4 regions of the Methylobacterium sp. Leaf100 genome follow, and region 3 is predicted to be linked to each of the others. Evidence: predicted binding sites of a transcription regulator. Region 3 holds the regulator's gene; each other region holds the start of a gene.
The links. The regulator LexA, encoded in region 3, represses DNA repair genes until DNA is damaged. The targets are predictions, from matches to a motif close to TGTTCNNNNTGTGTTCNG.
Positions count from the first base shown of each region.

Region 1: ASF25_RS03525 (DUF3072 domain-containing protein) is a predicted target of LexA. The motif match lies at 4,762-4,779, and genes of this name have one in related genera.
Region 2: recA (recombinase RecA) is a predicted target of LexA. The motif match lies at 2,086-2,103, and genes of this name have one in related genera.
Region 4: dinB (DNA polymerase IV) is a predicted target of LexA. The motif match lies at 2,398-2,415, and genes of this name have one in related genera.

Region 1 covers NZ_LMMW01000002.1:99,796-107,298, reverse strand. Annotated here, with positions in the region: gene ASF25_RS03555 (efflux RND transporter permease subunit) at 1-178, shown strand, start outside; gene ASF25_RS03550 (hypothetical protein) at 612-797, opposite strand; gene ASF25_RS03545 (ATP-binding protein) at 917-2,242, opposite strand; gene ASF25_RS03540 (response regulator) at 2,319-3,044, opposite strand; gene ASF25_RS03535 (MarR family transcriptional regulator) at 3,044-3,502, opposite strand; gene ASF25_RS03530 (branched-chain amino acid aminotransferase) at 3,779-4,666, shown strand; gene ASF25_RS03525 (DUF3072 domain-containing protein) at 4,790-5,044, shown strand; gene ASF25_RS03520 (Flp family type IVb pilin) at 5,151-5,378, shown strand; gene ASF25_RS03515 (DUF937 domain-containing protein) at 5,409-6,239, opposite strand; gene sfsA (DNA/RNA nuclease SfsA) at 6,456-7,166, shown strand; gene ASF25_RS03505 (FkbM family methyltransferase) at 7,271-7,503, opposite strand, start outside.
Region 2 covers NZ_LMMW01000013.1:35,675-43,177, forward strand. Annotated here, with positions in the region: gene ASF25_RS10950 (ATP-binding protein) at 1-1,792, shown strand, start outside; gene recA (recombinase RecA) at 2,165-3,256, shown strand; partial or broken gene ASF25_RS23585 (hypothetical protein) at 3,333-3,674, opposite strand; gene ASF25_RS10960 (cytochrome c) at 3,675-4,010, opposite strand; gene ASF25_RS10965 (PQQ-dependent sugar dehydrogenase) at 4,141-5,430, opposite strand; gene ASF25_RS10970 (MAPEG family protein) at 5,552-5,962, opposite strand; gene alaS (alanine--tRNA ligase) at 6,159-7,503, shown strand, end outside.
Region 3 covers NZ_LMMW01000045.1:217,587-225,089, forward strand. Annotated here, with positions in the region: partial or broken gene ASF25_RS17080 (IS3 family transposase) at 1-1,164, shown strand, start outside; gene lexA (transcriptional repressor LexA) at 1,431-2,180, shown strand; gene ASF25_RS17090 (ComEC/Rec2 family competence protein) at 2,174-4,441, opposite strand; gene gltX (glutamate--tRNA ligase) at 4,603-6,027, shown strand; gene gltA (citrate synthase) at 6,268-7,503, shown strand, end outside.
Region 4 covers NZ_LMMW01000061.1:173,784-181,286, forward strand. Annotated here, with positions in the region: gene ASF25_RS19390 (hypothetical protein) at 1-224, shown strand, start outside; gene ASF25_RS19395 (aliphatic sulfonate ABC transporter substrate-binding protein) at 266-1,249, shown strand; gene dinB (DNA polymerase IV) at 1,260-2,369, opposite strand; gene ASF25_RS19405 (zinc ribbon domain-containing protein) at 2,698-3,750, opposite strand; gene ASF25_RS19410 (DUF3829 domain-containing protein) at 3,798-5,060, opposite strand; gene ASF25_RS19415 (spore photoproduct lyase family protein) at 5,321-6,415, shown strand; gene ASF25_RS19420 (hypothetical protein) at 6,548-6,832, shown strand; gene ASF25_RS19425 (hypothetical protein) at 6,908-7,150, shown strand.

The sequences.
Region 1 (7,503 bases), on a different contig from region 3:
GTCGCTGGTCTTCGTGCCGGCGATCTTCGTGCTGGTGGACGACCTCTCGCGCCTGTTCGTGCGCCTGTTCGCCCGCTTCATCGGCCAGAAGGACGAACCGGAGGACGGCCCCTTCGCCCTGCCGGCCGCGTCCGCCAACGACCGGAAAGGTTTTCCGCCACGCATCGCGGCGGAGTGATTTCTTCTCGGTTCGCGTTCCTTTCGCAAGGACGGAAGGTCGGCGTGAGCCGTAACGCGCTCGCTCTCCTTCCAGGTGACGACATTCATGGATCTCGCGGACAGCGCGGGTCCCCTCTCCTGGAAGGAGAGGGACAGGATGAGGTGTGCGAACGCTCCGGAAAAATCCACGACCCTCACCCCGACCCTCTCCCAAACAGGAGAGTGAGCACCGGTGCCCCTTACGCCGGAATGCGGATGCCGTCCGGAACCCTGCTTCCACATGGAAGCGGTTCGATCGAGGTTGTGTAAATCCGGCTGCTTTCCAGGAGAGGGACCCGCGCTCGGTCCATGCCGATGCCCGAACCGATCAGGTAATGACGCCCCCAAACGAAAACGGCCCGAACCTGAGAGGTCCGGGCCGCAAAATCGCGTCGCAGAAACCGAAAAGAAGCTCAGGCGCGCTCGGCGAGGCGGCTGGCGCCGTAGCAGAGGCCGCCGGCGACGATGAACAGAACGACGAAGGTCTTCACCGTGGAATAGAACAAAGCCGGCTCGATGCCCGCGTCCGTATAGAGCAGCAGGCCGATGGCGGCGATGGGCAGGAGCAGGAGGGCCAGGATCGGGGTCAGCGGGTTCATGGGGTCACTCAGCCTCGACGCGGACCCGACGTGCCGGCCCGTATGATCGCGATTACGTCCACCCCCTTAGCACTCCGGTCCGTGCGGCGCCAAGGGTCGCGCGGCGCCAAGGGGTCGCGTCAGGCCGGAATCCGCACGGTGGCGCGCAAGCCTCCGAGCGGCGAGTCGTGCAGGCTTACGTCGCCGCCATGCGACCGGGCGATGTCGCGGGCGATGGAGAGGCCGAGTCCCGAACCGCCGGCATCCTGGCGTGCGTCGTCGAGGCGCACGAACGGCTTGAACACCTCCTCGCGCTGGTCGAGGGGAATGCCCGGTCCGTCGTCGTCGATGGAGACGAGAAAGCTGCGAACCTCGCGCCGGCCGACCACCGCGACGGTGTCGCCGTAGCGGGCGGCATTGGCCGCGAGGTTGAACAGGCAGCGCCGGATGGCGTCGGGCCGCAGGGTGACGCTGGCCTCGCCCTCGATCTCGACGGCCTCCACGTGGGCGCCGAGGCGCTCCATGTCCGTGCGCAGGTCCTCCAGCATCGCACGCATGTCGGTGGGCACGGCGAGTTCGCCGGAATCCCCGCGCGCGAAGGCGAGGTAGGCTTCCAGCATCCGGCTCATCTCGTCGACGTCGCGCTGGAGGTCCTCGACGTCGGCCGTCTGGTCGATGAGCGCCAGGGTCAGCTTGAACCGGGTGATGATGGTGCGCAGGTCGTGGCTCACGCCGTTGAGCATGGTGGTGCGCTGCTCCATCGCCCGCTCGATCCGGCGCTTCATCTCGATGAAGGCGTGGCCGGCCTGGCGGACCTCGCGGGCGCCGCGCGGGCGGAACTCGATCTCGCGGCCCTTGCCGAAACTCTCGGCGACGGCGGCGAGCCGCAGGATCGGCTTGATCTGGTTGCGCAGGAACAGGATCGCGACGCCGAGGAGCACCAGGGACGATCCGCTCATCCACAGGAGGAAGATGTGCGAGTTCGAGGCGTAGGCCATGCTGCGCCGCGCCGTGACCCGCAGCACCCCGTCGGGAATGGCGACGCGGATCTCGATGAGGCTGGAGCGGCCCACCGTGTCGATCCAGTACGGTCGGCGGATCTGGCGCTTGATCTCATCGGACAGCACTTCGTCGAGGATCGAGAAGAACGGTCGCGGCCCGGCGACGGGCAGCGTCGCCCCCTTCAGGATGTCGAGGTCGAGGTTGAGCCGGGTGCCGGCGATGCGCGTGAGGGTCTCGGCGTCCTTGTCCTGGGGGTAGCTCTCGTAGACGTCGATGAGGGCGGCCACATCCGCCGTCACCGCCGCCGACAGGCGCCGGGTCACGAGCTGCCAGTGCCTCTCCATGAACGTGTAGGCGATCACCGATTGCAGCAGCACCACGGGCGCGATGATGATGATCAGCGACCGTGCATAGAGGCCCTTCGGCAGCAGGTCGCCGATCGCGCGGCTGAGGAGTCGCCACATCCGTCGCGGCGGCGGCACCCGCGCGAGGGCCGTCAGCAGCCGATTCGGCGCGTGCGTGCGCGGCACGGCCCGGCGATCAATCGACGGCGAGGCGGTAACCGACGCCCCGGACGGTCTGCAGGAACAGGGGGTTCGCCGGGTCGACCTCGGTCTTGCGGCGCAGGCGGTTGATCTGCACGTCGATGCTGCGCTCGGCGGCGAGGCCGCCGGCCCCGGCGAGCGCCTCGCGTTCCACGTTGGCGCCCCCGGCCTGGGCCAGCACGGTGAGGATCTCGCGTTCGCGCTCGGTGATGCGGATGGTCTCGTCGGCGCGGCGCAGCTCGCCCCGGTCGATGCGGTAGGAGAACGGCCCGAAGGTCACGGTCTCGAGGCCGGGCTCGCGCGCCGGGGCGCCCTCGGCGCGCCGCTTGATGATGTTGTTGAGACGCAGGATCAGTTCGCGCGGCTCGAAGGGTTTCGGCAGATAATCGTCGGCGCCGATCTCGAGGCCCATGACCCGGTCGTTGGGGTTGGAGCGGGCCGTGAGCATGAGGATCGGCACCCGCGAGGTCTCTCGGACGTGGCGGGCGTAGTCGAACCCGCTCTCGCCCGGCATCATCACGTCGAGGACGAGGGCGTCGAACACGAAGCACTGCGCCTTGGTGCGCGCCTCGGCGACGTTGGCGGCGGCGGTGACGCGGAAGCCCTGCTCGTAGAGGAAGCGGGTGAGGAGCTCGCGCACGCGGCGGTCGTCGTCCACCACGAGGATGTGGGGCGCGTTGTCGGCCAGCTCGACGCTGGCCTTCAGACCGGGGAGGGACATCAGGCGGCGCTCCGGGCCCGGCGGGCCATGAGGCGACGCACGGCGGCGCGCTCCTCGGGCTCGATCATGGCGAGCAGGAAGTTCTGGGCCGAGAGCGCCCCGCCTTCCCCGGCGCCGGGCGCCGGCTCGGCGAGCGCCCGCGTCACCCGGTGGGTCTGGACCCGGATGAGGTCGCCCGCGAGCGCGGTGCCGCGCTCCGTACAGAACAGCAGCCGCTGGCGCCGGTCGCTCGTTCCGGTCTTCTGGACGATGTAGTCCTGCTCGATGAGATCCTTGAGCACCCGGTTCAGACTCTGCTTCGTGATCCGCAGGATATCGAGGAGTTCGGCGATGGTGAGGCCCGGGTAGCGATCGACGAAGTGCAGCACCCGGTGATGCGCCCGGCCGAACCCGTATTGCGCCAGGATGCGGTCCGGGTCACCGACGAAATCGCGATAGGCGAAGAACAGCAGCTCGATGAGGTCGTCGCCGGGGCTTTGGGATGAGGCGGTCTCCGCCGGACCGTGTGCGTCGCTGCCGGCCGTCTGGGTCGCGGGAAAGGTCACGTCGGGGGCGGCCTGATTTTATGTCAGTGTTATTGACATATTTCAGGTGCGTTGCTACCCGTCAAGCCTTCCGGTAGGGCGTCACGACCCCGTGGCCTGTTTCAACTTCTGGCCTGTTCCGCCGCCCGACCCCCGACTCCCATCTGACGCCGGCTTCGAGGGCAAGCCCGCGTGCCGAGGAAGCCCACCATGTCCCTGATCCCGTTCGACGCGCGCGAGGGCACCATCTGGTACGATGGCGCGATGGTGCCGTGGAAGGATGCCAAGATCCACGTGCTGTCCCACGGCCTGCATTACGGGTCGTCGGTGTTCGAGGGCGAGCGGGCCTATGGCGGGCGCATATTCAAGAGCCGCGAGCATGCGGAGCGCCTGCTTCGCTCGGCCGAACTCCTCGACTTCAAGATTCCCTACAGCGCGGCTGAGATCGAGGCGGCCAAGGAGCTCGTCCTGCGGACCAGCGGCCTCGCCGACGCGTATCTGCGCCCGGTGGCGTGGCGCGGCTCCGAGATGATGGGCGTGGCTGCCCAGAACAACACCATCCACCTCGCCATCGCCGCGTGGGAATGGCCGAGCTACTTCGATCCCGAGACCAAGATGAAGGGCATCCGCCTCGACATCGCCGATTACCGCCGGCCGGACCCCCGCACCGCCCCCTCCACCTCGAAGGCGGCGGGCCTGTACATGATCTGCACGATCTCCAAGCATCGGGCCGAGAACAAGGGCTACGCCGACGCCCTGATGCTCGACTGGGAGGACAACGTCGCCGAATGCACCGGCGCCAACGTGTTCTTCGTGGCCGACGGCGTGATCCACACCCCCCTTGCCGACCGCTTCCTCAACGGCATCACCCGCCAGACCGTGATCGAGCTGGCCAAGCGCCGCGGCATCCAGGTGGTGGAGCGGCGCATCCTGCCGGCCGAGCTCGAAGGCTTCTCGGAGTGCTTCATCACCGGCTCGGCGGCCGAGGTGACGCCGGTGTCCGAGATCGGTCCGTACCGGTTCGTGCCCGCCAGCCTGACCAAGACGCTTATGGACGACTACACCGCCGAGGTGCAGCCCAAGGCCGAGGCGGCCTGAGGCCCGCGACATCCGGTCCAAGGTCCCCCCGGAGGCCTTGGATCGGTAACCTCGACCGGGCGATGCGGAACCGCGAGCCCGACCATGCGTTCACAGGGAACATTCCATGAACGCGAGGCGATGATGACCAAGGCTGCTGAGAAGGCCGTCGCGGCCGACGAGACCAATCCGAAGATCGACCCGAAGGACACGTCGAACCAGATCAAGGATCCGAGCGAGTGGACCACCGGCGGCGAGCCGATGACCGGCGCCCAGGCCTCCTACCTCAAGACCCTGTCCGAACAGGCCAAGGACCCCGAAGCCTTCTCGCCCGACCTCGACAAGGCCGAGGCCTCGCAGCGTATCGATGCCCTTCGCAAGGAGACCAAGGGCAACTGATCCACACCGGGGGCCGGCTCGAATTCTACGTTCGGGTTAAGCCCCCGGAAGTATCTGACCGGTTACCGTTACGTTGCTTCGGAACCGGCAGGGATTTTTTCGAACGATGGCTGGGTTTCCGAACGGTTTCGAGCATCGCGGTGATCCCGATGCGGCACAGGACATCCAGCGCGGGCGGGCACGGTTCGCCGCCGACGCGAGCGGCGCGACGGCCGTCGAATACACGCTCCTCGTCGGCCTGATTGGTCTTGCTCTGGTCGGGGCGATGCGCGCCTATTCCGACAAGATGGTGATCGTCTACAACACCCTCGCCACGGCGATCACCACACCCTGAAAGGGGCCTGGGAGCCGGCGGAACGGGACGTCAGCGCCCGCCTGACTTGCCGGACTCCGCCTTGCCCGACCCGGTGCGCGCGGTGGCGTCGCCCGACGGGTTCGCGTTCCGACCGCCCTCCTGTTGACGGCCCTCTTGCCAGAATGTGTCGAACAGGCGTTGCATCGCCTTTGCGTTCTCCTGCTGGACGTCGAGGCCGGACTGGAACATCTGCTGGAACAGCTCGAAGGGCGCCGCGTCGTTGGTGGCCGGAGCCGATTGCCCGGGCGGAACGCGCGCCGGAGCGGGCTGGGGTGCCAGCCGGGTCGGCTTCGCGGCCGTGCGGACCGGGGGCGCCTTCGGCGCCGGCATTCCGGGCGCGAGGGCACCCCCGGCCGTCATGAAGGCGTTCACCATATCGGTCCAGTAGGGGTTCGGCGGAATGCCGAACGCGTTCGGCGCCGGCGCGGGGGCCGCCTGCGGCGTCTGGTTGATCATCACGTGGACGATGCCGGCCACCACCATTCCGGCCATCACCGGCAGCATCTGCTTGAGCACCGGCGTGGCGATGCCGCTCGTTCCCGCCGCCTGCTGCAGCACCGCCTGGCTGAGATGCGGCGAGCCGAAGAGCTGGCGGACCAGCATGTCCATCTGCGGCGAAGCCGATGGGCGCGGCGCCGTCGCACCGGCACCCGCCAGACTGAAGAGGTGGGCGAAGCCCGTCGGATCGTTGGCGGCGTTGCGCTGGAGCCCCATGGTGAGGGCGGGCAGCAGCGCCTCCATGGCCCGCCGGGTCTGGTCCTGCGACAGACCGAACTGCTGTCCGAAGCCCTGAGCGCCTGGACCGGCCTGCGCCTGGAGGATATCGAACAGGTTGAACATGGAACTGGGCCTCGTGAACGGATGGGCGACGCCGATCCGGGTCGTATGCTCGCGTGCGTGGGTTCAAGTCTGTCGCATCGGCGGTTGACTTACCAGCCCGCCGATGGCGATGCCCCCTGCGGGAGGCCCGGAATGCCGATTCCGGACGGCGTTTCCCCGTTGAATCGATACGGCGCCACCCGTTTTCGCCACCGACATCCTCAGCAAGGCGCCCCGATGCGGTTTCCCGCGCCCCTCATCCCCGCGCGCCTCGTGCGCCGCTACAAACGCTTCCTCGCCGATATGGAGCTCGCGGACGGCAGCCTGGTCACGGCCCACTGCGCCAACCCCGGGGCGATGCTGGGCCTGCTGACGCCCGGCGCCCGGACCCTGCTCTCCGCATCGACGAAGCCGTCCCGGAAGCTCGGATTCTCGTGGGAGCTCGTGGAGGCCGACCTCCCCGGCGGCCCGCAATGGGTCGGCATCGACACCCAGCGCCCGAACGCCCTCGTGGCCGAAGCGTTTCGCGCCGGGGCGTTGCCGCAGCTCGCCGACTATACGGGCTTGAGGCCGGAGGTCCGCTACGCCGCAGCGAGCCGCGTCGATTTTCTGGCGCAGGGGGAGGGGCTCGGGCCCTGCCACGTCGAGGTCAAGAACTGCCACCTCCTGCGCACGCCCGGCCTCGCCGAGTTCCCCGATTGCGTCGCCGCCCGCAGCGCCCGGCACATGGTGGATCTCGCCGACGTGGTGGCGAACGGCGGCCGGGCCATGCTCATCGTCGTCGTGCAGATGTGGGCAACCCGCTTCGACGTCGCCCGCGACATCGATCCGGCCTTCGACGCCGCCTTCCAGGCCGCCCGCGCGGCCGGCGTCGCGGTCCACGCCCATCGCTGCCGGGTCGACCCCGAGGGCGTCGCCCTCGCGGACGCGATTCCCGTGGTCGGGTGACGCCTCATGCCGGTCGATTGCCTCGCGATGCGGATTTGGGCTTCGCTCAGGCGCCGCGCGGGCTGCCTGAGACTGTCCCCGAATGGATCATCCGGAAAACAGTGTCAGGCACTCCGCTCGAAGATCAGGTTCAGCCGGGTCCGGGCCAGGAGGCGGTAGCCGTTGGCCTGCAGCAGGGCGGGCAGGTCGATCTGCCACTGGTCGGTGCCGTTCTCCACGAGGAGCAGCTGCGGATGGAGCGAGACCGGGGCAGTGCGGAAGAACGGCTCGAGGATGAGATCCTCGGCGCCCTCGACGTCGAGTTTGATCGCGTCGATGCGGGTGATGCCTTCGCCCT
Region 2 (7,503 bases), on a different contig from region 3:
CGTCGCCTTCGGGCAGGACGGCAAGCCCGGGTCCTCGCGCACCATCGTGCTCAACCGCTCCGCCGGCGCCGAGACCGACGAGCCCCAGCGCGCGGCGGAAGTGCGCCTCGCGCGCTTCCTCAACAACAGCCCCATCGCCATCGCGACGGTCGACCACGCCGGCCACATCGCCCGCGCCAACGCCTCGTTCGCGCGCCTGTTCGGCGGCACCCCGCGCCAGGCGATGCCGGACGGGCACGGCAGCCTCAACGCCGAGCCGACCATCTGGGACGCCCTGGTGGAGCGCGACCGCGTCGCCCTGGAGACGGCCCTCACCAAGGCCTCCGGCGGGCTCGCCGCCATCGAGCCCATCGAGGTGATGCTGACGGGCGCCGGCAACCGCTCGGCCCGGGTCTGGCTCAGCCCCGCCGGCGTCGAGGGCGCCGCGGAAGGGGCTCCGGCCCCAGGTACGCCCGCTCAAGGCACGCCCGCTCAAGGTACTTCCGGTCAAGGCACCAAGGCCGACGAATCCGGCGACCGCGAACGGGTGATCCTCTACGCCCTGGACACCACCGCCCAGCGCCAGCTCGAACAGCAGGTCGCCCAGGCCCAGAAGATGGACACCGTAGGCCAGCTCGCCGGCGGCATCGCGCACGATTTCAACAACGTCCTGCAGGCGATCATCGGCTACTCGGACCTGCTGCTCGCGAGCCACCGGCCCACCGACCCGGCGTTCCAGGACATCATGCAGATCAAGCAGAACGCCAACCGGGCCGCCAGCCTGGTGCGTCAGCTGCTGGCCTTCTCCCGCCGCCAGACCCTGCGGCCCGAGGTGATGAGCGTCGGCGAGGCCCTGTCCGACCTCACCCTGCTGCTGAAGCGCCTGCTCGGCGAGCGGGTCGACCTCGACCTCAAGCACGGGCGCGAGATCTGGCCGATCAAGGCCGACGTGAACCAGTTCGAGCAGGTCATCGTCAACCTCGCGGTCAACGCCCGCGACGCCATGCCTGAGGGCGGGCGTCTGCTCATCCGCACCGCCAACGTGGTGCACGATTCGACCCCCGAGGAGGCGCGCCTCGGCATGCCGGCGGGCGACCACGTCCTCATCGAGGTCATCGACACCGGCCAGGGCATCCCGCCCGACGTCATGGAGAAGATCTTCGAGCCGTTCTTCACCACCAAGGAGATCGGCAAGGGCACGGGCCTCGGCCTCTCGACGGTGTTCGGCATCGTCAAGCAGAGCGGCGGCACCATCGACGTGCGCTCGACGGTGGGGGAGGGCACCACCTTCCGCATCTACTTCCCCCGCCACGAGCCCGTGGCCGAGCCGGAGCCGGCGCCCCTGCCGGCCACGAGCACCACGGGCGAGATCGCCGCCCACCGCCTCAAGGGCACCCCCGAACTCGCCGCCCCGTCGCCGCGGAAGCCCGCGCCCGACCATACCGGCCAGGGCGTGATCCTGCTGGTGGAGGACGAAGATCCCGTGCGTGCCGTCAACAGCCGCGCCCTGTCGGCCCGCGGCTACACGGTGCTGGAGGCGGCCTCCGGCCTCGACGCCCTCAAGATCATCGAGGACAAGAGCCAGACCATCGACCTCGTCGTGTCCGACGTGGTGATGCCCGAGATGGACGGCCCGACCCTCCTGCGGGAGCTGCGCAAGCACCACCCGGACCTCAAGGTGATCTTCGTCTCCGGCTACGCCGAGGACGCGTTCCGCAAGAACCTGCCCGAGGGCGAGGACTTCAACTTCCTGCCCAAGCCCTTCAGCCTGAAGCAGCTCGTGGAGACCGTGAAGGAGACCATCGCGCGCTGATTTTTGCGGGGGCAACGAACCGTGCGACTCGGGGCTTCGAACCTGACGTCAGATAAGTTGGCTGGAGGCCGATGACCTCCACGCCGTCATTCCGGGGCCGCGGAGCGGAACCCGGAATCCAGAGCCGCGACGCGCGTTCGACATGGCCCTTCCTGTGTTTCTGGATTCCGGGTTCGCCTGCGGCGATCCGGAATGACTGCGCGGGTGTCGTGACCGACCACGCAATCCGGCGAGCGGTCCGCCATCGTTTTGAAGCCGTCGCTCCGAAACCACGTCTGCCAGCCTTGCGGAATGAGAACAAAACGAGTACATCAATCGTCATCCGAGGCGCATTGAGCCTTGCTCCCACCCCATGCATAAGGATGCCGACGAATGGCCCAGCCAGCGCTGAAAGTTGTGGACGCTCCCATGGTGGACAAGGACAAGGCGAAGGCGATCGACGCCGCGCTGTCGCAGATCGAGCGCGCCTTCGGGAAGGGCTCGATCATGCGCCTGGGCAAGAACGCCCAGGTGGCCGAGGTGGAGGTGGTTTCCACCGGCTCCCTTGGGCTCGACATCGCGCTCGGCGTCGGCGGTCTGCCGCGCGGGCGCGTCATCGAGATCTACGGCCCGGAATCCTCGGGTAAGACCACGCTGGCGCTTCACACCATCGCCGAGGCCCAGAAGAAGGGCGGCGTCTGCGCCTTCGTCGACGCCGAGCACGCCCTGGACCCGATCTACGCCCGCAAGCTCGGCGTGCAGCTCGACGACCTGCTGATCTCGCAGCCCGACACCGGCGAGCAGGCCCTCGAGATCACCGATACCCTGGTGCGCTCGGGCGCCATCGACGTCCTCGTGGTCGATTCCGTGGCGGCGCTGACGCCCCGCGCCGAGATCGAGGGCGAGATGGGCGACAGCCAGCCCGGCCTCCAGGCCCGGCTCATGAGCCAGGCCCTGCGCAAGCTCACGGGCTCGATCTCGCGCTCGAAGTGCATGGTGATCTTCATCAACCAGATCCGCATGAAGATCGGCGTGATGTACGGTAGCCCCGAGACCACCACGGGCGGCAACGCCCTGAAGTTCTACGCCTCGGTCCGCCTCGACATCCGCCGCGTCTCGACCCTGAAGGATCGCGACGAGGCCATCGGCAACCAGGTCCGCGTGAAGGTGGTGAAGAACAAGGTTGCCCCGCCGTTCAAGCAGGTCGAGTTCGACATCATGTTCGGCGAGGGCGTCTCCAAGGTCGGCGAGCTCATCGACCTCGGGGTCAAGGCCGGCATCGTCGAGAAGTCGGGCGCCTGGTTCTCCTACAACAGCCAGCGCCTCGGCCAGGGCCGGGAGAACTCGAAGGGTTTCCTGCGGGACAACCCCGACATCGCCGCGAAGATCGAGGCGGCGATCCGCCAGAATTCCGGCATCCTCGCCGACAAGATCCTGGATACGGCCAAACCCACCGAAGAGGATCTGGACGAAGGCGAAGCCTGAGTTCCGGACCCGTCACCCGACCATGAGAAAGCCGCCGGGCCCCGTGCCCGGCGGCTTTCTCGTGGTGCCTAGCTATTCACGCCGCCCGCGCCACCGCGAGGAAGCGGACGATTTTGGCGGGCAAATGCCCCGAATGACACGAGCGTGCCGAGGCGGCCTCGGCGACGTCACGGACGATGTCCTGGGTCGTCGCACCCTGCTGCTCGCGGGAGACCGCGATGGTGGAGGCGACGCCGTCGATTTCGCGATCTCGCGGATACGTGCCGTGATGGCGGCGATCGCCGAGACTGCCTGACTCGTGGCGGACTGGATCTCGGCGATCTGGCAGGAAATCTCCTGGGTGGCCTGCGCCGTCTGCCTCGCGAGCCTCTGCACTTCCACGGGCGCCTGGATGAGGCCGCGGCGCGTCCCCCGACCGTCAGCCCGGCGGCAGCACCTCGATGGCGATGCCGGCATAGAATGCCGCGAGGTCGGCGATCTCGGCATCCGACAGGCCCTTGGCGACGACGTTCATGATCGCGTTGCTCCGGCGCCCGTCGCGGTACTCGGTGAGCGCCTTGACGAGGTACGGCTCGACCTGCCCCGCGAGGTTCGGGGCTTCCGGCAGCTTCGACAGCCCGTCCATGCCGTGGCAGGTCTGGCAGGCGGTGGCGGCCTTGCGGCCCGCCTTGGCATCGCCGGCCCGCGCCGGACCGATGGCGAGCCCGCTCAGGAGCGTGGCGGCGAGGAACAGGGCGGCGGCGGGATGGGGCATGCGGACTCCGGGTTCTGGGGCGATCGAGATATCCGCGCGCAGGCCGTCGAACCAGAAGCCGCAGGGCCAAGGGGCAGACGCGGCCGGCGGCCGGTGAGCCGGGCGGGCGCGCGGCCCGCCCCCCAAAAGGTCACTTCCCCTCGTACGAGATCCGGTAGATCGCCCCGGCCGTGTCGTCGGCGACGAGCAGCGAGCCGTCGAGGAACACGGCCACGTCCGCCGGGCGGCCGAGATACTCGCCGTCGCCCGTGAGCCAGCCCTCGGCGAACGGCACCGGCGCGCCCGCCTTGCCGTCCTTCTCCACCGGCACGAACATGATCCGGGCGCCGATGGGCGTGGTGCGGTTCCAGGAGCCGTGCTCGGCGATGAAGATCCCGCCGCGATAGGCGGCCGGGAACTGCTTGCCGGTGTAGAACGCCATGCCGAGATCGGCCGCATGCGGCGGCAACTCGGCCTGCGGGAACACCGCCCCCTTCGGAGGCTCCTCGTCCTTGTACTCGACGGTGCGGACGGCGCCGCCGCCGAACCACGGGAAGCCGAAGAATTCCCCGGCCTTCGTGGCGCGGTTGAGTTCGCCCGGCGGGGTGTCGTCGCCCATGCCGTCGACCTGGTTGTCGGTGAACCACAGGGACTTGTCGGCGGGGCTGAAATCCATGCCGACGGAATTGCGGATGCCCGTGGCGAACACCTCGCGGTTCTTCCCGTCGGCATCCATCCGGACGATGCCGCCGATGCCGGTTCTGGCGTAGAGGTCGCGCTTCTCCGCCGGCGGCACGTTGTAGGGCTGGCCGAGGGACACGTAGGTCTTGCCGTCGGGGCCGATGCGGCAGATCCGGGCGGTGTGGTTGTAGCTCTCCTCCGCGGCCGGGATCAGCGCGCCCTGCTTGACCAGCACGCCGGCGGCGACGTCGGGGCTCTCGTAGAAGAACTCCGCCGCCGGGAACGACAGCACCCGGTTCTGTTCGGCGATGGTGAGCACGCCGTCCTTCGAGAAGCAGACGCCGTTGGGGATCTTGAAGTCGATGCCGGGCGCGAAGGCCCGGACCTCGTCGGCGACCCGGTCCTTGTCACGGTCGGTCACCGTGTAGACCTTGGTCTTGCGGGTGCCGACGAACAGCACGCCGGCGTTGGGCCCGACCGCGATGGAGCGGGCATCGGGCACCACGGCGTAGAGGTCGATCCGGAAGCCCTCGGGGAGCTTGATCTTGCCCAGCGTCCGGCGGAGCGCATCGGCGCGGCGCCCGGTCTGGGGGATCTCGGGCGCCTCGGCCGTGCCCGTGCTCTGCATGCCCTGGAGCTTCTCCAAGGCGTCGGCCTTGGCCTTCGTCTCGGCGGGGGCGGCCCCCTGCGCCTGCGCCCCGAGGGGGGCCGAACCGAGGGTGACGCCGGCCAGAAGCGTCGCGACGAGGACGGATCGCATGGGGTACTCTCCCGGCTCCGCCCGCATGATCGGGGCGGTTGCCGGACGGACGTTACGGGCTTGCCAGTGGTCTCCACAAGGGGAGGGCCGTCCCCCGCGAGGGACGGCCCTCCCCGGGATGTCAATACGGCAGGATCTTGACGAACAGGCCCCACAGCACGAGCAGGATGCCGACCACCGAGACGCCCCAGATGATGGAGCGGATCTTCGGCACGCCGAAGCCGTAGACCGGCAGGTAGGCGAGGCGCCCGAAGAAGTAGAGGTAGGCGCCCAGCACCACGGCGGTGTTGTGGCGCCCCGTGGCGACGCAGGCGAGCACCAGGGCGGCGAAGATCGGGAACGTCTCGAAGAAGTTCTTCGAGGCCTTCTCCAGACGGGCGGCCGCGCCCGTCACCTCCGGCGTCCGGCCCTCGCGGTTGCCGGCGGCCCAGGTGAAGCCGCCGCGCTGCTGCAGGCCGCTGTAGGAGGCGGCGATGATGTGGACAAGGCCGAGGAAGCAGGACCAGGCAAGGAGGCGGATTTCGACGGGCATGGGCGCGGTGTGTCCTTGGTCGGTGGTGATCCCCGTACCTAGACCATCGCGCGGGCGAGGGGCACCCGCCGGTGCGAAACGTGAAACCGCCCGTGACTTGAGCCGGAACCCTCCGTATGAGACGCCTGCGCGCGGACTAGCCGTCATGGCCGTCAGCACCGACCCGGCAGGGCCCACCGACAGAGTCTTTACAGCGATGAGCGGCGTCAACGAGATCCGGTCGACCTTCCTCGACTACTTCGCAAAGGCGGGCCACGAGGTTCTGCCGTCCTCGTCGCTGGTGCCGCGCAACGACCCGACGCTGATGTTCACCAACGCCGGCATGGTGCAGTTCAAGAACGTCTTCACCGGTGTCGAGAAGCGGCCCTACAATCGCGCCACCACATCGCAGAAATGCGTCCGCGCGGGGGGCAAGCACAACGACCTCGACAACGTCGGCTACACCGCGCGCCACCACACCTTCTTCGAGATGCTCGGCAACTTTTCCTTCGGCGATTACTTCAAGCCGCAGGCCATCGAACTCGCTTGGGATCTGATCACCAAGGAATTCGGCCTGTCGAAGGACCGCCTGCTGGTGACGGTCTATGCCGACGACGACGAGGCCGCCTCGCTGTGGAAGAAGATCGCCGGATTCTCCGACGACCGCATCATCCGCATCGGCACCTCGGACAATTTCTGGCAGATGGGCGACACCGGCCCGTGCGGCCCGTGCTCGGAGATCTTCATCGACCAAGGCCCCGGCCTGCAGGGCGGCCCGCCCGGCTCGCCCGACGAGGACGGCGACCGCTTCCTCGAATTCTGGAACCTCGTGTTCATGCAGTACGAGCAGGTGGAGCCGGGCAACCGCCTCGCCCTGCCGCGCCCCTCCATCGACACCGGCATGGGCCTGGAGCGCATGGCCGCCATCCTCCAGGGGGTGACGAGCAACTACGAGACGGACCTGTTCCGCGCCCTCATCGACGCCGTGAGCCACGCCGTTGGCTGCCCGCCGGAGCCCGCCACCCGCGCCTCCTACCGGGTCGTCGCCGACCACCTGCGCGCCGCGTCCTTCCTCGTCGCCGATGGCGTGCTGCCGGGCAACGAGGGCCGGGGCTACGTCCTGCGCCGGATCATGCGCCGGGCCATGCGCCACCTCGAACTCCTGGGCTCCCGCGAGCCGGTGATGTACCGCCTGGTGCCGACCCTGGTGCGCGAGATGGGTCAGGCCTACCCCGAACTCACCCGCGCGGAGACGCTCATCGGCGAGACCCTGCGGCTGGAGGAGACCCGGTTCCGCCGCACCCTGGAGCGGGGGCTGGCCATCCTCGACGCCGAGACCCGCGACCTCGCGCAGGGCCAGAACCTGTCGGGCGAGACGGCCTTCACCCTCTACGACACCTACGGCTTCCCCCTCGACCTGACCCAGGACGCCCTAAAGGCGCGCGGCATCGGCGTCGACACCGACGCGTTCGGGGCCGCCATGGAGCGCCAGCGCAAGGCCGCGCGCGCCGCCTGGACGGGCTCCGGCGAGGCCGCCACCGAGACCGTCTGGTACGGCCTCA
Region 3 (7,503 bases):
AGAGCTTGTCGCCAAGCTGCGCCAAGTGGATGTTCTGGTCTCGCAAGGTCGCAAGGTCGCCGAAGCAATCCGGTCCATCGAGGTCACCGAGGTCACGTATTACCGGTGGCGGTCCGAGTACGGTGGCCTGAAGGGCAATCAGGTGAAGCGGCTGAATTCTCTGGAGACCGAGAATCAGCGCCTCCGCCGGGCGATCTCCGATCCGACCCTGGAGAAGCTCATCCTGAAGGAGGCAGCTGCGGGACCCGAAGGGCAGCGCCAGCAAAACTTCTGAGCCCGGCTCGCCGCCGGGCTTGTGTCGACTCCGTCGTTGCCAAGCACGGTGTGTCCGAACGCTTCGCCTGCCGAGTTTTGGGGCAGCATCGTTCGACACAGCGCAAATCCGCCGTCGTAGTCGAGGACGAGGCCGCTCTGACGGTCGCCATCGTTGCGCTGGCTCTCCAGTACGGGCGCTACGGCTATCGCCGGATCACGGCCTTGCTCCGGCGTGACGGCTGGACGGTGAACGTGAAGCGGGTCGAGCGGATCTGGCGCAGCGAAGGGCTCGAGGTTCCCGCGCGTCAGCCGAAACGGGCACGCCTTTGGCTCAACGACGGCTCGTGCCTGCGCCTGCGGCTAGAGCGGCCTGACCACGTCTGGTCGTATGACTTTGTCGAGCACCGTACGCATAACGGTCGCAAGTACCGGATGCTGAACGTGATCGATGAGTTCACTCGCGAGTGCCTCGCGATCCGCGTATCCCGCAAGCTGAAGGCCCTCGACGTGATCGACGTACTCTCGGACCTGTTCAGTCTGCGCGGCGTGCCAGGCCATATCCGCTCGGCCAACGGGCCGGAGTTCATTGCCAAAACGGTCCAGGACTGGATCGCGGCGGTTGGCTCGCAGACCGCCTACATCGAGCCGGGCAGTCCGTGGGAGAACGGCTATTGCGAGAGCTTCAACGCGAAGCTGCGGGACGAACTCCTCAAAGGCGAGGTGTTCTACACCCTCAAGGAAGCCAGCGTCGTGATCGAGCAATGGCGAAGGCACGACAACAGCATCCGGCCGCATTCGTCGCTCGGATACCAGCCACCTGCGCCCGAGGTCGTCATCTGGCCAACGGAACCGAGCGGATCAGTGCCGTCCGCTCGCCTTGCCATCGTCACCCGACCGACGATGCACTAACTTCGAACTTGGGCCACCGCACGGGGGCAGGCCAAAGCAGGGACCAGCGGGGGGGCACCCAAACCCTGCTAAATAATTAATGATAAACAATATTATCGGTTCGCCGCCAATTGGCGATGACAGGCTCATCGCCAATTTCGCCCGGCCACTCCATCATGTATCTTTCCTGAGAACCCTTGCAGAACACTTCCGGAACGCATAACCTGTTCGCGATTTGTTTCTGTGGCTTAGTGCCGCTTTGTACTGTTCGAGGACGGGTGCCGTTCATGTTGACTCGTAAGCAGCTGGATCTGCTCCAGTTCATTCAACAGAAGATGAACGAGGGGGGCGTACCGCCGTCGTTCGATGAGATGAAGGATGCCCTCGACCTGAAGTCGAAGTCGGGCATCCATCGGCTGATCACGGCGCTGGAAGAGCGTGGTTTCCTCAGGCGCCTCCCCAATCGCGCCCGCGCCATCGAAGTGATCAGGATGCCCGAGAGTCTCGGAGGGCAGTCGGGCGCGGGCGCTGCGGCACCGACGGAGTCGCGTCGTTTCACGCCGAGCGTCGTCGAGGGGGGCAAGGGCAAGGGCACCGTCGAGCGCATGCCGGTTGGACGCCTGCCGACGACGCGAGCGACGGATGGCGACGGTCGTGCCATCACCATTCCGGTCATGGGCCGGATCGCGGCCGGTACGCCGATCTCGGCGATCCAGGAGCAGAGCCACTCGGTCACCCTGTCCCCGGACTTTCTCTCGGGTGGCGAGCATTACGCCCTGGAGGTGCGCGGCGATTCCATGGTCGATGCCGGGATCCTCGACGGTGATCTGGTGGTGATCCGCAAGCAGGACACCGCCAACACCGGCGACATCATCGTCGCTCTCATCGACGACGAGGAAGCGACCCTCAAGCGCCTGCGCCGGCGTGGATCGTCCATCGCTCTAGAAGCGGCGAACCCCGCCTACGAGACACGGGTGCTCGGGCCCGATCGGGTTCAGATCCAGGGACGCCTCGTCAGTCTGGTCCGTCGCTACTGAAGAGTCTCGCCCGAGCCTTCGGAGGGAGGTTCGGGTTCGTCTGTATCTGGCGCTGTCGGCGCGGTCGGGACAGCCGGCGTCGGGGTCCGCGTCGGTACCGTTTCCCGCACCGGGCGCCAGGGTACACTCTCGCCGGCGCGTCGTGCCGTGGTGATGATCGGATCGGCCTTTGGCGGGAAGCGGATCGTCACGGCACCGTGAGCAGCCAGGAATGGACGGTCGAGCACGAGTTTGGCGGCGCAGGCCGGCGGTGCATCGCGACGGGTGATTAGAACGTCGGCACGGATGCAATCCTCGTGGAGAGCGCGTTTGTCGGTGACGAGTGCAAGCACTCTTCCGTCCGGCAAATGCGCCGTGCAGCCGAGCCGATCGCACCGAGCGGTCGAGAGGGCGGTGACGGTGCCGGCCCGGCGTCCATCGCCATCGGCCTTCAGCCATTGCTCCAGGACGAAGGCTGGCGGTTTCCCCAGGGTTGCGAGGCGTCCGTCCTGGGCGCGAATGGCGATTCCAGCTCCCTCGCGGTCGATATAGAGATCCGGCCGCGTCGCGCTCGCGGCCAGGGCGACGCCGACGGCCATCGGTAGGAGGCCGAGCCAGCGCAGCCGCGACACCGGTAGGGTGAGCGTGACGAGGCCAAGGGCCATCGCCGCGAGGGCGCCGGGTCCGAAGGCCGGGATCACGTAGGTGGCGCGATCGAACCCGGCGATCCAGGTGGAGATCGTCAGCATCCCCCGCACGGCGAGACCCATGAGCCACCAGACCGGCTGATCGAGGGCGAAGGGGTAGGCCAAGATGCCGAGGACCGCCGCCGGCATCACGGCGAGCGAGACCAGGGGGAGGGTCAGGGCATTTCCGACGAGGCCGAAGGGCTGGACCGTCTGGAAGTGGTAGGTCGCGAACGGTGCCGTCGCGAACTGTGCGACCAGGGTCGTCGCAAGTGTGCCGATGATCGCGGTGGCGATCCAGATTGCAACGCGTCCGAGGGGACCGGCGCTTTGCCCGCGCAAGCTCACGGCGCCGATGAGCGGAGCGCAGGCGATGAGGCCCGCCACCGCCCCGAAAGACATTTGAAAACTCGGGCCGAGGAGCCCATCCGGCTCACGCGCCAGGGCGATAAGGGCCGCCAGCGCCAGATTGCGCATGCTCAGGGCCGGTCGGTCCACCAGGATCGCACCGAGCATCACCAGGGTCATGATCAGCGCCCGTTCGGCGGCGATATCCCAGCCGGAGAACACGCAATAGGCCGTCACACCCGCCATGGCGCAGGCGGCGGCGATCTTCTTGATCGGCCAGCGCAGGGCCAGCGCCGGCGCCAGCGCGAGAAGCGCGCGCACGAGCCAAAACACCACCCCGGCCGCCAGCACCATGTGAAGACCTGAGATCGACACGACGTGATAAATTCCCGCCGCGCGCAGGACATCATTGGTCTCCGCGTTGATGAGGCCGCGTTTGCCCGTCACCAGGGCGGCCGCGACGGCGCCGGCCTGCCCGCCGTTGGCGTCGGTGATGCGGCGCGTCAGGGCGTTGCGGGCGTCGTCGACTGCAGCGGCGAGCCGCAAGGACCGTGGCAAATCCTCCGGGGGCGGCCGCACTTGGATCGTGCCGACGAGGGAGCCCACCGCCCCGATCCCGCGAAAATAGGCATCGCGGGCAAAATCGTAGCCGCCCGGCCGCGCCGCTTCGGGAGGCGGAAGCAGGCGCGCCGTCGCGGCGATGCGATCACCGGGTTTCAGCGGCGGTGCCTTCTTGAACGACACCCGCACCCGACGGGGCCGCTGCTCTGCCGCGAGGGTGCCGAAGCTCTCGACCCGAACGATGAGGCGTGCGCCCTCCTCCCTCTCGTCGAGGGCTTCGATGAGCCCGACGAGGGGCGCGATGGTGGTTCTGGCCAGCACCGGGCTCGCCACCTGCACGAGGCGGAACGTGGCGGCCGCAAAACCAAGGAATGCGGCGACGAGCCCGACGAGACCGGCCAGGACCACGGGTCTGGCCGCGAAGACGGGTGTCAGAGCGATGAAAATCGCCGCAACGGCGAGCGGTGCCGCCAGGGATGGCGGCCCGGAGGTCGCAGTGAAGCAAAGCAGCACCCCGAGGCCGAACGCCACCGCGAGCCAGGGAAAGAGTCGGCGCTGTTCGACCTCCCGGCAGAATCCGGCGGCGACACCCTCCTGAAGCGTGCCGAGCCACAGGGACGGCGCGGGAACGCGGGCGGCGGCGCGCACCCACATCCGTCCGGCGGTCCGTGCGCCTCCCTGCCCCATCCCACGACACCTCCGGGCGTGACCCGCGTGCGACCCTTCACCATTCCTAGGGGTGGGGGTGACGATTTCTTAACGCCTGCCTTCGCGCATGCTACATGCCCATCCCCGGGCCGGTCGATCCGCCGTCCGCCTGCTTCCCTACAGAGTCTAAGCCAAGATCGATGTCGTCCACCGTCGTCACGCGCTTCGCGCCCTCCCCAACGGGCTATCTTCACATCGGCGGCGCGCGCACCGCCCTGTTCAACTGGCTCTATGCCCGTCGCTTCGGCGGCCGGATGCTGCTGCGCATCGAGGATACGGATCGCGAACGCTCGACCCAGGGGGCGATCGACGCGATCCTCGACGGGATGCGCTGGCTCGGCCTCGATTGGGACGGCGATGTCATCTACCAGTACGCCCGGGCCGACCGGCACCGGGAGGCGGCGGAGACTTTGCTCGCGTCGGGGCACGCCTATCGTTGCTACGCGACGCCGGACGAACTCACGGCCATGCGCGAGGCGGCGCGGGCCGAGGGCCGGCCCCTTCGCTACGATGGCCGCTGGCGCGACCGCGACCCGTCCGAGGCGCCCGCCGGGGCGAAGCCGGTGATCCGCCTGCGCGCGCCGCTCGAAGGCGAGACCGTGGTCGAGGACGGCGTGCAGGGACGCGTCGTCTGGCAGAACCGAGACCTCGACGACCTCGTGCTCCTGCGCTCCGACGGCAACCCGACCTACATGCTCGCCGTGGTGGTGGACGACCACGACATGGGCGTCACCCAGGTTATCCGCGGCGACGACCATCTGACCAATGCGGCGCGCCAGCGCCAGATTTCGGATGCCCTCGGCTGGGACGCACCGGCCATGGCGCACATCCCGCTCATCCATGGGGCCGACGGGGCCAAGCTGTCGAAGCGCCACGGGGCGCTGGGCGTCGACGCCTATCGCGATCTCGGCTACCTGCCGGCGGCTTTGCGCAACTACCTCGTGCGCCTCGGCTGGAGCCACGGCGACCAGGAAGTGTTCTCCACCGACGAGATGATCGCGGCCTTCGATCTCAAGTCCATCGGGCGCTCGCCCGCGCGTTTCGATTTCGCCAAGCTGGAGAATCTCAACGGGCTCTACATCCGAGGCGCCGACGACGCGGATCTCGTCGCAGCCCTCGACGGCGTGCTGCCGGCCCTGGGCCCGTCGCGCGGCATCGCCTCGCCCATGGCACCCGAACTCCGCGAGAAGCTGATTGCGGCGATGCCCGGCCTGAAGGAGCGGGCGAAGACCCTCGTCGACCTCCTCGACAGCGCCTACTACCTCACGGCGGCCCGGCCCCTGGCCCTCGACGACAAGGCCGCCTCCCTCCTCGGCCCGGAGGCGCGGACCCGCCTCTCCGCGATCCTGCCCGCCCTGGAAGCGCTTCCGGAATGGAGCGCTGCCGCAACGGAAGGCACCGTGCGCGCTTTCGCCGAATCGGCGGCCGTGAAGCTCGGGCAGATCGCGCAGCCCCTGCGGGCGGCGCTGACCGGGCGGGCGACCTCGCCGCCGGTCTTCGACGTAATGGCCGTGCTCGGGCGCGAAGAGTGCCTCAGTCGCTTGCGTGATCAGGCCACCGCCTGACGCGGCGGGTTTCGCTGGCGTCGACGCGGAACGCCCGGGCCGAATGACAAACCGGCCTGGATTTCGCTTCGTGGCGTTCGTGATGCGGACGCTCGGTTGAAGGCGGTCGACCGATCCGCTAACCCGATGCTCGTGTGAGCAAGTGCAGCATGCGTTGCCCTTGCGCCCCGGAACCGGGTTGGTGAACCATCGCCACACGGGCCGGCGCCGCCCCGCTGCCACGAAAGGGTCCACGTCTCCATGAGCGCCACCAGCACCATCACCGTGGGCGACGCGCAGGTCGAGTTGCCGATCAAGACCGGTACCATCGGCCCCGACGTCATCGATATCGGCCAGCTCTACGCCAAGACCGGCAAATTCACGTTCGACCCGGGTTTCACCTCGACCGCGTCGTGTGAATCCAAGATCACCTACATCGACGGCGATGCCGGCGTGCTACTCTATCGCGGCTACCCCATCGACCAGATCGCCGAGAACGGCGATTTCCTCGAGACCTGCTATCTCATGCTGTTCGGCGAGTTGCCGACGCCGGCCCAGAAGGCCGACTTCGATTACCGGGTCACGCGCCACACCATGGTGCATGACCAGATGAACCGATTCTTCCAGGGGTTCCGCCGCGACGCGCACCCGATGGCGATCATGGTCGCCTGCGTCGGCGCCCTGTCGGCGTTCTATCACGACTCGACGGACATCTCGGACGACAAGCAGCGCATGATCGCGAGCTTGCGCATGATCGCCAAGATGCCGACACTCGCTGCGATGGCTTACAAGTATTCCATCGGTCAGCCGTTCGTCTATCCCAAGAACGACCTCGACTATACGTCGAACTTTCTGCGGATGTGTTTCGCGGTGCCGTGCGAGGAATTCAAGGTCAATCCGATCTTCGCCCGGGCGCTCGACCGGATCTTCATCCTCCACGCCGATCACGAGCAGAACGCTTCGACCTCCACCGTGCGTCTCGCCGGCTCGTCGGGGGCCAACCCGTTCGCCTGCGTCGCCGCCGGCATCGCCTGCCTGTGGGGACCGGCCCATGGCGGCGCCAACGAGGCGGCCCTCAAGATGCTCGAGGAGATCGGGCACCCTGAGAACGTGGCCAAGTACGTCGCCAAGGCCAAGGACAAGAACGACCCGTTCCGGCTCATGGGCTTCGGTCACCGGGTATACAAGAACTACGATCCGCGTGCGCGAATCATGCAGAAGACCACCCACGAGGTGCTCGGCCAACTCGGGATCAAGGACGATCCGCTGCTGGAGGTCGCCGTCCAGCTCGAGAAGATCGCCCTCGAAGACGACTACTTCATTGAGAAGAAGCTCTACCCGAACATCGATTTCTACTCGGGCATCACCCTCAAGGCGATGGGCTTCCCGACTTCGATGTTCACCGTGCTGTTTGCGCTCGCCCGCACCACGGGCTGGATCGCCCAGTGGGCCGAGATGATCGAGGACCCGTCTCAGAAGATCGGCCGGCCGCGTCAG
Region 4 (7,503 bases), on a different contig from region 3:
GTGCCCTGATCCTCGCGGGGCTGGCCTGCGGCTCGGTGTGCGGACCCGCGAGTGGACCCGCCGGAGCGCAGGGCCGCGGGCGCGCGCCGGCCCCCGACACCGTGCCGCCGAACCCGTTCGCGTCGAACTACCCCTCGCGGCCGCCCGAGGCGGCCCGGCCGCGCCCGCGCCGGGACCGGGGCGGCGAAGGCCTGCGCCCGCCGCGCGACATCCCGCTGCGCTGAGCCCCACCCTCCTCACCCCTTCCCCCCCTTGCGAGGCACCCATGCATCGTTCCCTGAAATCCGCCCTGCGGGCCGCCGTGATGACCGGGGCCGCCCTCCTCTCCCTCGGCATCGGCTCCCTCGGCCTCGGGGCCGCCGAGGCCGCCGACCGGACCCTGCGCATCGGCTACCAGCGCTCCTCGACCCTCATCGCCCTGCTGCGCCAGGATGCCGGCCTGGAGACCGCCCTCAAGCCGGCGGGCGTCACGGTGTCCTGGCACGAGTTCACCAGCGGCCTGCCGATCATGGAGGCCCTCAACGCCGGGCAGATCGACGTCTCGGCGGATGTCGCCGACACGGTGCCGCTCTTCGCCCAGGCGGCGGGGGCCAAGATCACCTACATCGCCCAGGAGGCGCCCTCGCCCGAGGCCCAGGCGATCCTGGTGCCGGGGGATTCGCCGCTCACATCCGTGGCCGACCTCAAGGGCCGGCGGGTCGCCGTGACCAAGGGCTCGGGCAGCCACTACCTGCTGCTGGCGGCGCTCGCCGAAGCCGGCCTCTCATTCAAGGCCATCACCCCCGCCTACCTCACCCCCGCCGACGGCCGCGCGGCCCTGGCGAGCGGCGGCGTCGAGGCCTGGGTGGCGTGGGACCCGTTCCTGTCGGCGGCCCGCCAGCTATCGGGCGCGCGGGTCCTGCGCGACGGCACCGGCCTGTCGCTCTACACGCGCTACTACCTCGCGGCCGACGATTACGTGGCCAAATCCGGCGACGTCCTCGGCATCCTGTTCGCCAAGCTCGCCGAGACCGGCACCTTCGTGAAGGCCGAGCCGGAGGCCGCCGCCGCCCGCCTGGCGCCCCTGTGGAAGATCGACGCCGACGTGATCGTGCGCGCCAACGCCCGCCGCAGCTACCGGGTCGAACCCGTCACCCGGGCGGCCCTGGGGGAGCAGCAAAAGATCGCCGACGCCTTCCGGGCCGAGGGCCTGCTGCCCCGCCCCGTCGACGCCTCCGCCCTCGCCACCTGGCAGCCGCCGGCCCGGTAGGCGGGGGGCCTCATACGGCGAGGCCGAGCTGGCGCGGGGCCTCGCCCGCGCCGGTGTCGAGGCCCGAGAGGGACACGCCGATCAGCCTCACGCTGCGGCGCAGGGGAAACACGTCGCGCAGGAGCCCGAGGCTGACCTGCGCCAGGGCTTCCCGGCTGGCGACGGGCGCCCCGAGGGAGCGCGCCCGGGTGATCTGCTCAAAATCCGAGAACTTCAGCTTCAGGGTCACGGTGCGGCCGGCGACGCCCTTGCCCGCGCAGGTGGTCCAGACCTTGTCGAGGAGGGGCTGCAGCCGCTCGGCCAGCACGTCGTACGCGGTGGTGTCCTCCGAGAAGGTGGTCTCCGCCCCCACCGACTTGCGGATGCGGTGCGCCCGCACGGGGCGCTCGTCGATGCCCCGGGCGACGCCGTGGTAATACCCGCTTGCGCTGCCGAACACGGCCTGGAGTTCGGCGAGCGAGCGCGCCCGGAGGTCGCCGCCCGTGAGGATGCCGAGGCGCTTCATCTTGGCCTCCGTCACCGGGCCGACCCCGTGGAAGCGCCCGATGGGCAGGGCCTCGACGAAGGCCGGGCCCATGGCGGGGGTGATGACGAACAGGGCGTCGGGCTTGCGGTAGTCGGACGCGACCTTGGCCAGGAATTTGTTGTACGAGACCCCCGCCGAGGCGACGAGGCCGGTGCGGGCCAGGATCTCGGCCCGGATGGCCCGGGCGACCGCGGTCGCGGTGGGCAGCCCCCGGAGGTTCTCGGTCACGTCGAGATAGGCCTCGTCGAGGGAGACCGGCTCGACGATGGGCGTGTGCTCGGAGAACACCGCCTGGATCTCGGCCGACACCGCCTTGTAGACGTCGAAGCGTGGCTTGACGAAGACGAGGTCGGGGCAGAGCCGCCGGGCCGTCACCGAGGGCATCGCCGAGCGCACGCCGAACACCCGCGCCTCGTAGCTCGCCGCCGCGACGACGCCGCGCTCCCGCGATCCGCCCACCGCCAGGGGCCGCCCCCGCAGAGCCGGATCGTCGCGCTGCTCCACGGAGGCGTAGAACGCATCCATGTCGATGTGGATGATCTTCCGGGTGGGCGCGGTGCTGGCGTCGGTCGTGGCTTCGGTCTCGCGCGACATCGGCCCTCGCGTCTCGGGCGCGGCGAACTGTTCGGTCTTTGTTCTCTTGTTGTGGATCGGGGGGCGGGGGTCAAGGGTGGGGCGCGGGGGTCCCCGACCCACATCCTCATCCTGAGGTGCTCATCGCGAAGGGATAAGCCTCGAAGGAGGGCTCCAAAAGCCAGAGCGACCCTTGGAGCCCTCCCTCAACGCCGCCGACACGGCACCTCAGGATGAGGGGGTTGAGGAGAATCAGGCCAAAGCCCCATCTGGGATCGCCGTAACTCCCAGAATCGGAGCCTTTCGCGGCCGCGCGATCCAAGAAAATCGACCGGCTCCGGCCCGAGCATCACACCGGCGCCGGTCCAGGCGTACCCACCGTCCCACACGAATAACAGAACCGGTCGAAGGTGCTCTTGCGGTGGTCGCAGGCCGGGCAGCGTTCGAAGACGCCGATGCCGCAATGCGGGCAGAAATTGGCGGCCGGGTTGGCGAGGTCGATGGGCCGTTCGCAGCCGGGGCAGACCTTCTTGGCGAGGCGGAGTTGGGCCTGGTCGGTGGCGATCTCCGTGCGGCGCTCGGCGTCGGGGCGGGCTTCCGCCGCCTTTTGCCGCTCGTTGTAGGCGTGGAGCGCGTTGATCGCCGTGCGGCCGACGAGGAACGTCACGATCACCCCGACGCCGTAATGCACGTAGCCGCCGTAGCTCGGCAGGTAGGGCACCAGCTCCACGAAGAACGCGAAGGCGGCGGCGAGGGCGAAGCCCCAGACGTAGGGCCAGTTGCGGGTGTGGCGGCGCCGGGCGAGCAGCCATCCGGCGAGTGCCAGCAGGGGCAGGGTGAGGGCGAGGCGGTAGCCGAACACCCGCAGCTCCTGGCCGTGCTCGGCCGCGTCGAGCTTTGTTTGGGCCGCGCCCCGCAGCTCGGCCTCGACGGCGTCCTGCGCGGATTCGCGCTCGGAGAGGTCGAGGGCGGTGCGGTTTAGGGCTTCGAGCCGCTCCTCCACGGCGCGCTCGGCCGCCTTCAGGGCGTCGAGCCCCTCCGTGCGGGCGATGAGGGCCGGGTCCTGGTCGACGCGCCGGGTGGCGTCGCGGGTCTTCAGCCAGTTGGCGAAGGTCTCGCGGGCGGCCTCCGAGGCCGAGCGCGCGGCGTCGAGGGCGAGTTGCGCCTGCTCGGCCTGCCGCCGGGCGTCGTCCTGCGCGCGGCGGATCGCCTTGAGGGTGTCCGTCGAGGCTCGGGCCTGCTCCCGGTCGAGGAACTGTTCGAGGGTGAAGCGGTGCTCGACCTGCGGCAGGTCGCCGACTACGAGGGCGCCGAGGCCGATGAGGAACACCGCGAAGGCGAGGGCCACGAGCCACAGCACGAAATTGAACCACCGTTCGGACAAGCGACGACCGGAACGCATGGGGAGACCTCGCGGGTTTGGTGGGGGATGCGCGTCCGGCCGGGTTTCTAACCCGGCCGGACGCGCGCCTCGTTGCGGTGGCAGGATTCGAGGTCGCGGACCGAGCGGTTGTAGGTCTCGCCGAAGAGCTGGGCCGGCTGGCTCGGATCCCCCTTGGCGCGGATGTCGCGGGCGACGTCGCGGCCGTGCCCGATCACGCGGGCGACGGTGTCGGTGTAGCCGGTGCAGGACGAATTCGCCTTGGGGCTCAGGGCGTCGAGGGTTGCGCCGAGCTGCGCGTTGGCCGTCGACACCGCCGCGAGGGCGGCGAGGAAGGGCGCCACGTCGGCCTTCGGCCCCAGGGCCTCGAACCGCCGCACCGCCCGGCGCAGGGCGAGGCTGGTGGACAGGAGCCGGCGGGCGGGCGCGTCCTCGGGCAGCGCGGCGAGGCGCGCCTCGTCCCGGGCGATCTCGCGCTCGAACAGGGCGGTGCCGTAGGCGTCCATGGCCTTGGCGGCGGCCTCGACGCGGGGCACCAGGATCGGATGCTGCTCGCGGGCGAGGCGGTAGCCGTCCTCCTTGAACTCGCGGGTGGTCTGGTAGCGGGTCAGGGCCTTCAGGGTCGGGTTGAGGGCGCGCAGGGCGTCGCGCAGGCGCGCGGCCTCGGCGTCGATCTCCGGCACGGTCCCGGGCAGCGCGATCGCCGTGTCCAGTTCGTCCAGGACCCCGTCGAAATCGACGATGCCGAAATGGTACCAGGCGTTGGCGCCGAGCTTGGTCCCGAGCTTCAGGACCCGCTCGTTATCGCGGCGGTAGTCCGCGAGCTGCCGCTCCAGGGGATGGGAGCGGACGAGGTGGTTCTGCACCTCCGTGTAGGCGTTGGCCTTGGCCAGGACTTGGGCCAGGACTTGAGCCTCGGGGTTCGGGGGCGCGGGCGCACGGGCCGGCGCCCGTCCGGAGGGCGGCGCGGGCGGGGTCTGCAGCAGGGCCTGCGCGGCCGGGGCCAGGGCCGGGAAGTCGCACCGGAAGGCCTCGGTCAGGCTCCGGCGCACGGCCTCGTGGGCCTGGGCGCATTGATACGCCACCGTCGGGCGGGCGGACGCATCGCGCGCCACGGCATTCCGGAAGCTCTCCCGCAGGGTGTTGATGCCTTGGCGAATGCCGGGCCGGGCCGCCTCGGGCACGCCCGGGCTCGCGGCGCATCGCGCATACGCGTCGAGGAAGGCGTCGCAGCTCTCCACGCCCACGACGTCGACCGGCGTGATGGCCGCCGCAGGCCGGGCCGCGAAGCCGGCCAGGATCGCCACCGCGCCCGCCACGGTTCGGGCCACGCGGCTGCTTGTCCGTCCGGGTCCGTGCATGCGTGGTCCTTGGATTGGGGGGCCCGGGGTCGGGGGCCCGGGGTGGGCGGCTTCGCCTGTCATGCGGACCCGGACCCGCTTGCGCAAGCTGTCGCACGCGCGGGGCATCGCCATCCGGTCGCCGATCCCTATTTCCCGAAGGGACTCATCACCGTACCGGACGAACCGTCGTTCGACCGAGCCGGCCCCGGCCGGCGGGCGGGCGCGGTCGCCCAGCAGGCGCCGCGACCATGCCCCTCCCCTCTCCGTCCCCCGCCGCCGCATCCCCGCCCCGCCTGTGGCGGCCCCAGCGCGTCCTCGTCACCCGCGCGGCCCGCGGGTTCGCCCATGGCCGGGCCATCGCCGAGCGCGCCGCCGCCCTCGGCGCCGAGGTGGTCGAACTCGCCGGTGATCGCCTGGTCGCCCTGAAGCACGACGACCCGCGCGCGGCCTACCGCGCCGCCAAGGGTACCCTCGCGGTGGTGGTGGCGCCCCCGAGCAAGCGCCGGCTGCAGCCGATCCCGCCCTCGGCCGACTGGCGCTTCGACCTCGCCGAGGGCTGCCATGCCCATTGCCAGTACTGCTACCTCGCCGGCTCGCTCAGCGGCCCGCCGATCACCCGCGTCTACGCGAACGTCGACGAGATCCTCGCCGTGCTGCCGGCGCATCTCGGCAGCGGCGGCGTCACTTCCGTGTCGGCCGAGCGCGCGCACGAGGGCACCACCTTCGAGGGCTCCTGCTACGCCGATCCCCTCGGCATCGAGCACCTCACCGGCAGCCTGTCGGAGGCCGTGCGGTTCTTCGGGCGCTGGGACGCGCCGGTGCAGCTGCGCTTCACCAGCAAGTTCGGCGACGTGTCGCCCCTCATCGGCCTGCCGCACGGACGGCGGGTGCGGGTCCGCATGTCGGTGAACGCCCAAGGGCTGATCCGCTTCGAGGGCGGCACCAGCCCGCTCCAGGCCCGCCTCGACGGGCTCGCGCGCCTCGCCCGCGACGGCTACCGCGTCGGGCTCACGGTGGCGCCGATCCAGCCCTTCGCCGACTGGCCGGCGGGCTACGACGATCTGTTCGCCCGCATCGCCGCGGCGCTGGCCGGAATCCCCGACCTCGATCTCACGGCGGAACTCATCACCCACCGGTTCACGCCCGGCTCGAAGACCGTCCTGCGCGACTGGTATCCGGGCAGCGACCTCGACCTCGACGAGGCGGCGCGCACCCGCAAGCTGACGAAGTTCGGCTCGACCAAGTACGTCTACCCCGCCGAGACCATGCGGACCCTGCGCGCGTCCCTTACGGAGATGCTGGGGCGCCACCTGCCCATGGCGCGGGTGCTGTACTGGACGTGACCCGGGCTTTTCTTCCGGAACGCGCGGCTTTGCGGGAGGCCGCCGCTTGCCTGCGGCGAATCCCGTCATATAACAAGAACATATCATGAACTCGTGCGTTGTCCGACGCGATCACGACAGGGAGGGACCTCCATGGGCCGCTACCGCTTCCATGCAATGAACGGCTCGGACTTCGTGTTCGACGCCGTCGGCAAGGACATCCGCGCACCCGGCCGCGTGACCCGCTGGGCGGAAAGCGTGGCGCAGGACCTGATGGGCCGCCTCGACGGGGAGACGGACTGGTCCACCTGGTACGTCAGCGTCCACGACCTCAGCGGCCGGCGCGTCCTCGTGCAGCCGTTCGTGCCCCCGCACGGGGATGCGCTCCCACGGGGGGCTTCACGCCGATCCCAGCCCGCCCCCCAGATGACGGCCTGACCGCCCGGGACGCCATGCGGCATCATGGGGGAGGCCGCCCGTCGAACCCGAGGGCGGTCCGCCGGTTGGAACGCCATGAGCCAGCACAGCACCGACCCCGCCCAGCAGATCATCGACGCCCGACGCCGCGAGATGGCCGTCGAACACCTGTTGTTCGGAACCATCCGGTTCCTCGCCCAGCGTCATCCCGAACTGCTCGACGATCTCGAAGGCAGCCTCGATCATCTCTGGGACAAGGGTCCGGCGGACGAGCGCGACGACGAGGCCGTGCGCGAGGTCGCGCGGCGCTTCGTCGGGAGCCTCCGGGTCGAGCGCTGAGGGCGATTGGCTCCCCGAACGGCCGCACGTTCGAGCCGCCAAGATAATCCTTCATGAAACCAAGGGTTTCGGGGCGATAGACTTGCTGCACCCGAACGTAATACAGAACAGCATTCCTTTGACTTGATGCATGCGGCAAGGCGACATTGTCGATGGTTCGCCGCCGCACTGCTGGTCCGATCAGTGATCCTCCATCGCGAAATCAGGCGTCCGGCGGCGAGGCCGATCCTGACCTTGCAGGTCTCGAATCTCCCGGTCGCACCGGGGGGTTCGGGAGACTGTGTGCGATCCCGGAGTGTCTCCCGTGCTGCGAAAATCCGCCTGCCTGTTCGCGTTCGCCCTGACCGTGCTCA